DNA from 2 places in the Congregibacter sp. genome. Region 2 is predicted to be linked to the other one. Evidence: predicted binding sites of a transcription regulator. Region 2 holds the regulator's gene; the other holds the start of a gene.
What was found. Region 2 encodes FNR, which switches genes on or off when oxygen is low (the NO sensors DNR and NnrR bind a similar motif). Its sites were predicted from a motif close to TTGATNNNNATCAA; they were not measured.
Positions count from the first base shown of each region.

Region 1 (3,411 bases), on a different contig from region 2:
ATGCCCTGCGGACTCATCTATAGCGCTTTGGCCTGGTCTGCCACCGCGCAGGACGCCGCACGCTCTGGACTCTTGATGCTCGCCTTTGGGGCCGGAACACTCCCGGCTATGCTCAGCACCAGTTTCGGTGCAGCAAAGGCGCAGTCACTTCTCAGGCGTCGCGGTTTAAAGCTATTGATTGCGATATTTTTGATTCTTTCGGGAATCTGGTCGCTTTTAATGACCTGGAACCACGGCAGCCACCTCAACCGTCCGATCTCGGCCGAGATACGGGGACAAACAGACAGCGCCATCCCTAGCGACGCGACCATGGATCATGCCAAACACTAATCGGAGTTACGCTCTGTATTCTCCTCTGAACTTTCCTCTGGACTTTCCTCTGCACTCTGCTCTCCACGCTGCTGTTCACGCGCCTGCTTACGCATTGCCTGCTTCTTGCGGATAGGCCCTAAAGTAGTACTCATCCAAAAGACGGTTCCGATAACGAACAGAACCAGAAAAACAGTGAGTCCAAGCGGCACAAGATTCATAGCGATTTCCAGCGTTTATGAGTGGCGTTTTGTACCCCTAAATTACCACGAAATGTTCACCAGGCAGTGCTCGGGTTCTCCAAAGAAATCTACGATGCTCAGGCAAAAAAAACCCCGCCAGAGGGCGGGGAATCACAGGGGGGCGACGTGCATGACGCCGCCTCATTCAAACCATCAGAACTTGTAAGCAACGCCTACGTTGTAAACCCAGGGATCGATGTCCACATCAAAACTTACCGTCGCATTCGCACCGCTCCCGGTGGTCACATCGATGTCCGCCGTCGTGCCAATGTCAATGTACCAAACACCCACATTCAAGGCCCATTGGTCGTTCAAGGGGATGTCTACGCCCGCTTGAGCCGCCAAGCCCACGGAATCCTCCAACGATAACTTTGCAGAGGTCACATCAAGTAAATCATCCAGTACCGCGCCAAGCTCACTATCCACCTCCTCGCTAAAGAAGATCGTGTAGTTCACACCCAAGCCCAGATAAGGCTGCCAGCCTTCCATACCGCCGCGGGGATACCACTGAATGCTCACCGTGGGCGGCAAGTGTTCTGTAGAACCCGCCGCGATTGGCAGGCCGGCAAGATCAATGTCGTGCTTAAAAGGAGCTGCTGCCAGAAGTTCCACACCCCAGTTATCCGACATCATCCAGGTTGCAATGAGGCTCACTGAGGTCCCGTCATCGACATCTACACCGCCGGGTAAAACCGTCGGTGGATCCGTGGGCAACTCGATTGCATCGCTGTCACCGCTGGGAGCAACAGTCGCGATACCAGCACGAAATATAATATCGCCTTGCTCGTAGGCCTGGGTCCCCAACGATGCAAGACTGATTCCTGCCGCGGCGACCGCAATGACAAGCTGTTTCTTCATATGATCTAACTCCTCTACCTGAAATTGATGCCCTTTCAGCACCGTAGGAGTCCATGGTAAGAGTCCTTCGAAATAGAAGCATTGATGTCAATCAAGGTTATGGTTTTGCCGTGTATAGTGCGTCTGGCATCGCTTTATTAGAGCCATGCGCAACACCACAGGGACACCAGCAACCGCTCATGCTTTTCAGAAATTCTAGAAGTTACTCAGTGTTGAACAATGCTGCATTGCTAGTGCTGACTATTGCATGTGGAGCAAGCGGCGCAGGTGCTACAGACACGCAAACAACGACTAGCCATGACAAGGTTCTTTTGAGCGTAGGCAAACTCCATGTCCCGGGACAGCGTTATGAGAACGGTTATGCCCGCCACTATGATGAAGACTGCTCGGCAACCCTCGTTAGCGACAGAGAGCACGCACCATCTTCATCGCTCATTGTGAGCGCCTGGCACTGCCTTGAGTTTTATCGCGACATCAGCAAGCCCCTCACCTTTGAAACATCTCGTGGTGACACCAGGAAGGCGCAGCTGATCAGCAGTGGCGGAGGCATGCACAGCGACTGGGCGCTCTTGCGGTTAGACGCCCCCTTACCCTCGCCGGTTGTCCTGGCCGACCACAAAGATCAAGCAGCCGAAGCACTGCTCATGGCAGGCTTTCCCCGGAGAACCTCATCGCAAACCAAGATTCTGGAGACCGCGTCTAACTGCTCGGTGACAGGCTCAGACGGTCGCGACACACGAAGTAATTGTGTCCTGCAAAAGGGCGCTTCGGGTGGCGCGGTTTTTTCCCGGGGGACTGAAAGTCAGTATCTCGGAGTGATCTCCCGCGGCGATGGAGAGTCCCAGAGCATTTATGTGCCTCTGAGTAGATTCCGCGCCAACATCAACGCCTATCTGAAAAGCGTCCGGCTACCCTAGTTAGAAAAGCCGTTCAATCCACACGCTGCACGGGATGGGCGACATCGTCCTCAGGGCTTTCACTGACATCTTCTCCACCGTGACTTGCAGCGCGTTCGCGAGCGCGAGTCTTTCCTGCCGAACCATCGCCCTGCGCCGCCCTGACGATTTCCTCTAGTTCATCTACCGCCCGGTCTATGGTCAGCTCACCACTATCAGCGTGATCGTCAAACAAATTGATCATACGATCCGAACGCCTTCCCAGAAGCATCAAACGCAGATAAAGACTCTTTTCGACTTTTGGCTTGGTGACAACATCAATAGCAAAAGCTGCAAGGCTCAGGGGACTCAACAAGAAGTCGCGTAGCGCATCGGCTGCAAGCTTTAGCTGGAAAACAAGTACGTGGCGGAAAGCAGCGGACGTGCTTACGTGCCCGTCATCATTACCATCTTCATTACTGAACATATTGGCTCTCTCCGGCGTGCGCGCCGTCAGTTAATACCAGCCCTTGACTGCGGCGCTAAGAAAAGACGACTCCGGCAACTCCAGCACCGTTGGGCGCCGACTATCCAGAGCGGTCCTCAGTGCAGCTTTGAGCGACTCCAGAGAATCCACCCGCAGCGCCAGACAACCCAGCGCAGAAGCCGCAGCCACAAAGTCGGGAGCGTCGATATCGACGCCCACCGGCTTAATATCGCTGGCCAACATACCCTCGCGAATTTCTCGATAACCGTTGTTGTTCCAAAGCAAAACAATAACCGGCAAATCTTCCTGCACCGCAGCTGCGAGCTCCATAAAGGTAAACTGCGCCGCGCCATCGCCAATCAGCGCCAGCACCGGGACCTCCTCCGGCAGCGCCCTGCGCGCACCCATGGCAGCTGGCAATGCATAGCCGAGAGTGCCCCCGCCTGTGGCTGAGTGAAAGTACCGTCGCGGTGCAGACGCTTCATACTGCCAAACGGCGTAATAGGTGGGCAGCGTGCTGTCGCCCACTAAGCAGAGCTCCGGCATCTCGCTTTGCAAGCAGTCAAACACTGCCTGCACCTCAGTGTTCCAATGGGGTTCGCTACCCAGCTTAGCGCGCGTCGCCGCGACTCGTTGAGCA
Region 1 covers NZ_CBFIIF010000007.1:723-4,133, forward strand. The annotation lists gene ACTG39_RS04490 (sulfite exporter TauE/SafE family protein) at 1-330, shown strand, start outside; gene ACTG39_RS04495 (hypothetical protein) at 327-530, opposite strand; gene ACTG39_RS04500 (OmpW/AlkL family protein) at 705-1,409, opposite strand; gene ACTG39_RS04505 (trypsin-like serine peptidase) at 1,721-2,326, shown strand; gene ACTG39_RS04510 (hypothetical protein) at 2,340-2,771, opposite strand; gene ACTG39_RS04515 (5-guanidino-2-oxopentanoate decarboxylase) at 2,802-3,411, opposite strand, start outside.
Region 1: ACTG39_RS04500 (OmpW/AlkL family protein) is a predicted target of FNR. The motif match lies at 1,491-1,504, and genes of this name have one in related genera.

Region 2 (3,411 bases):
GCGCGCAACCGCCAAAGGCAAAAATAACGGCGTTAGTGTGCAAAGGGCGGAGGCGCCCAAAGCTGGTCCAGGGGAGCCCAAGATTGAGCGCGGGCCACACAAGCTCAGCGGCGATGTAAACGCCCACAAGCATGCCTACGATTCCCCAGACCACGGTCATAATGGCGAATTGCCGCACAACCTTGTAGTTGTAAACGGGGTGTTCCAGTGCTGCGTTCAGTTCGCTCATCGTCGTTACCCGTAATTCCTGTTAGTGCTTGAGAGCCTGGTTTGGTGTCGCTATATCTACGGTGTTGGGCCCCATCGTGCTTTTGGCTCGATTATGCCGGCCCCTATTAATAATGCTTTTTACTAGCCGTCGGTAAACGCCGGTGCTGCGCCGAAGTCCCAGGCCAGTATAGAAACGACCATGATTGAGACGAGGAGCACGAGCCCGATGGCCAGAATGGCGCTGGAAAACAGAAAGCCCCGCTCCTGGGGAATGTCCATGACTATGGGGATGCCGAGGTACATCAGGTAGACAGCCCAGCTAATAGCGACCACACCAATGAGCAGGTCTACCCAAAGCACCGGATAAAATCCCACCAGACCAAGGACAAAAAGCGGGGTCGCCGTAAGTCCCGCGATCACTATGCCTTTTGCGATGGTCGAGCTTGCCGCGCCGTAGGTGCTGGACATCCAGTGAATCGCATAACCGATGGCGGCGACGCTGGCGACCATGACGCAGTAGAAAAGGATATTGACCTGCATCGCGCTGGCGTCGGTAAGTTTAATCACCTCGTTGTAGCTGCCGACCGTCCAGCCCACGTGACTGGTGCCCCAATACCATGCAATGGCAGGAAGTAGTGCAAATACAAAGGGATAGATCACCAGTAGGTTTTGGGAGCTCTCGGGCAAATCAGCGATGGTCTGCCATTGATGCCGTGGCTTAAACAGCAGTCCAAAAGTGTGCTGGATCATTATCTTCTATCCCCCGGTGAGACTTGTGACAGGCGGCATTTTAGTCAAGTCGCCGCGGTATTTGTTGACCTGCATCAATAAGCGGTGCAAGAGTACGCATTGTAGCTGGCACTGCGTCAATAACGTTCCAATTCTCCGCCAGCTTGGCTGCGAGTAGCTCTTGCAGGCCTAGCGCGCGTCAGCGATCTTCCGAAGCGCCTCGATGTCCAGAATCTCTATCTCTTTATTTTCCACTGCCAGTACATCGAGCTTTTGCATGCGACTGAAGACCCGGCTTACGGTTTCGACGGTAAGGCCAAGGTAGTTGCCGATATCGACGCGAGACATGCTGAGTCGGAACTGCGTCGCACTCAATTGTCGTCGAGCATTTCGGGTGGATACGCTGAGAAGCAGCGCCGCTACGCGCTCGTCGGCAGAGCTTTTGGATAAGAGGGTGATGAGCTGTTGATCTTCCGTAATCTCGCGACTCATGAGCTGAAAAAAGTGGCGCTGAAGTTGCGGCATGCTGGCACTGAGTTTTTCGAGGGAGCTGAAAGGAATCTCGCAGACGGAAGCGGTTTCCAGCGCCTTCGCAGAGGATGCATGGGCGTTGTTGCTGATGCCATCCATGCCAAGGATCTCACCGGGGAAGTAAAAGCCGGTTACCTGTTCCCGACCATCGTCCGTGGTTCGATAGGCCTTGATGGTGCCGGATCGCACGGCAAACACGGATTCAAATCCGTCGCTCTCACGATACAGATGCTGACCCTTTTGCAGCGGCTTGCTTCTTTGAACAATGCGATCGAGCTCGTCAATTTCCGTTGCTTCCAAAGAGAAGGGAAGACAGATTGAGCTCAGACGACAGTTGTTGCAATTCACCTGATAGTCATGGGTGCAGGACGTAGCTTTTGAGCGTTCTACATCAATTAGTTGCGTGTTCACTGCTATCAGATTCCCCATACCGGCCGTGGCTAAAACTTAGCGAGCGGCACTAGTTGTGTCAACTAAGCTTTACATTGACCATTTGCTTAAATTGTGGCGGAAAACTTGGCCTTGCCCATGCTTGCATGGTGGTCCAGATATTCATCGAAAGGCATACACAGGTTTCTCAGGAAAGGTCTTCCTGCCGGTGTCACGCGAAGCTCATCGTTAGCCCACTCTAGCAGGCGGTCGTCAAAAGCCTGACCCAATTCACTAAGTGCCTGAGCGAAATGGCTACGAAAATCAATGCCGAACTCCCGCTCGATCTCGACCACATCCAGATTCAGATCACAGATGAGAGACATGATCACGCGGCGACGAAGCTTGTCCTCGCGGTTGATCATATAGCCCTTGGTTATAGGTATCTGTCCGTCCTCCAGCATTTGGTAGTACTGGGGGAGGTCCCGGGCATTCTGCAGATAGAAATCACCGATTTGGCTAATGGACGAAACGCCAAGTCCCAGTAAGTCATCGGCCAGTTGTAGTGAGTAGCCCTGAAAGTTTCTTTGTAAGCGCGATTCTCCCTGTGCCTTTGCCAGATCGTCTTCTGGGAGTACGTAGTGATCCATTCCGATGTACCGGTAGCCGGCGTCCTGGAGAGTCGCAGAGATCATTTGCGCGAGGAGTAATTTCTCTTCCGGCTCGGGCAGCGTATGGCGATCGATAGAGCGTTGCGGCAAAAAGCGCTCGGGGAGGTGTGCGTAGTTGTAGCATGCGATACGGTCCGGCCTCAGGCTCACAACCTTACGCAGGGTCTCTGCCATGCTGACGTGATCCTGATACGGGAGCCCATAGATCAGGTCAAAGCTCAGAGAGCGAAATCCATGGGCACGCACCGCCTCGACAAGGCTTGCCACCTGCGTAAAGGGCTGAACGCGATTGACAGCCTTTTGAACGTTTTCGTCAAAATCCTGCACGCCGAGACTGATCCGATTAAAACCAACGCCTTTTAGCAGTGCGATGGTGGCGGACGACACAGTACGGGGATCAATCTCGATGGAGTATTCGCGATACCCTTTGTCGAGCAGTCGAAAGCGGCTCGCTAAATTGTGCATGAGTTCAGTGACTTCGCCATCGTTGAGATAGGTGGGAGTGCCTCCTCCCCAGTGCATTTGCGTCACCGGTCGGTCTTGGCCGACCAGCTGGCTTTGCATATCGAGCTCTTTTGTCAGCTCCTCAATGTAGCGTGAGGCTACGCCTTCCTTACGCGTTACGACCTTGTTACAGCCGCAGTAGTAGCAAATGTCATGACAGAAGGGCAGGTGGACATAAAGGGACAGGGGGTCGGCGTGGTTCTCCTTGCGACTTTGCCAGTTTCGATAGCGTGTGAGGTCAAAGTTATCAGAAAATTGTGGTGCGGTGGGGTAAGAGGTGTAACGGGGGCCGCTGGTAGCGTAGCGGCGCGCCATATCCATCCCCGCTTCCCACTCGCTGGGCAATCGCCGGGTGTGGGAATCGGAAGTTCCAATAATCTGATTCATAGTACAAGGA
Region 2 covers NZ_CBFIIF010000033.1:23,115-26,525, reverse strand. The annotation lists gene ccoN (cytochrome-c oxidase, cbb3-type subunit I) at 1-229, opposite strand, end outside; gene ACTG39_RS12075 (Yip1 family protein) at 352-960, opposite strand; gene fnr (fumarate/nitrate reduction transcriptional regulator Fnr) at 1,129-1,881, opposite strand; gene hemN (oxygen-independent coproporphyrinogen III oxidase) at 1,968-3,401, opposite strand.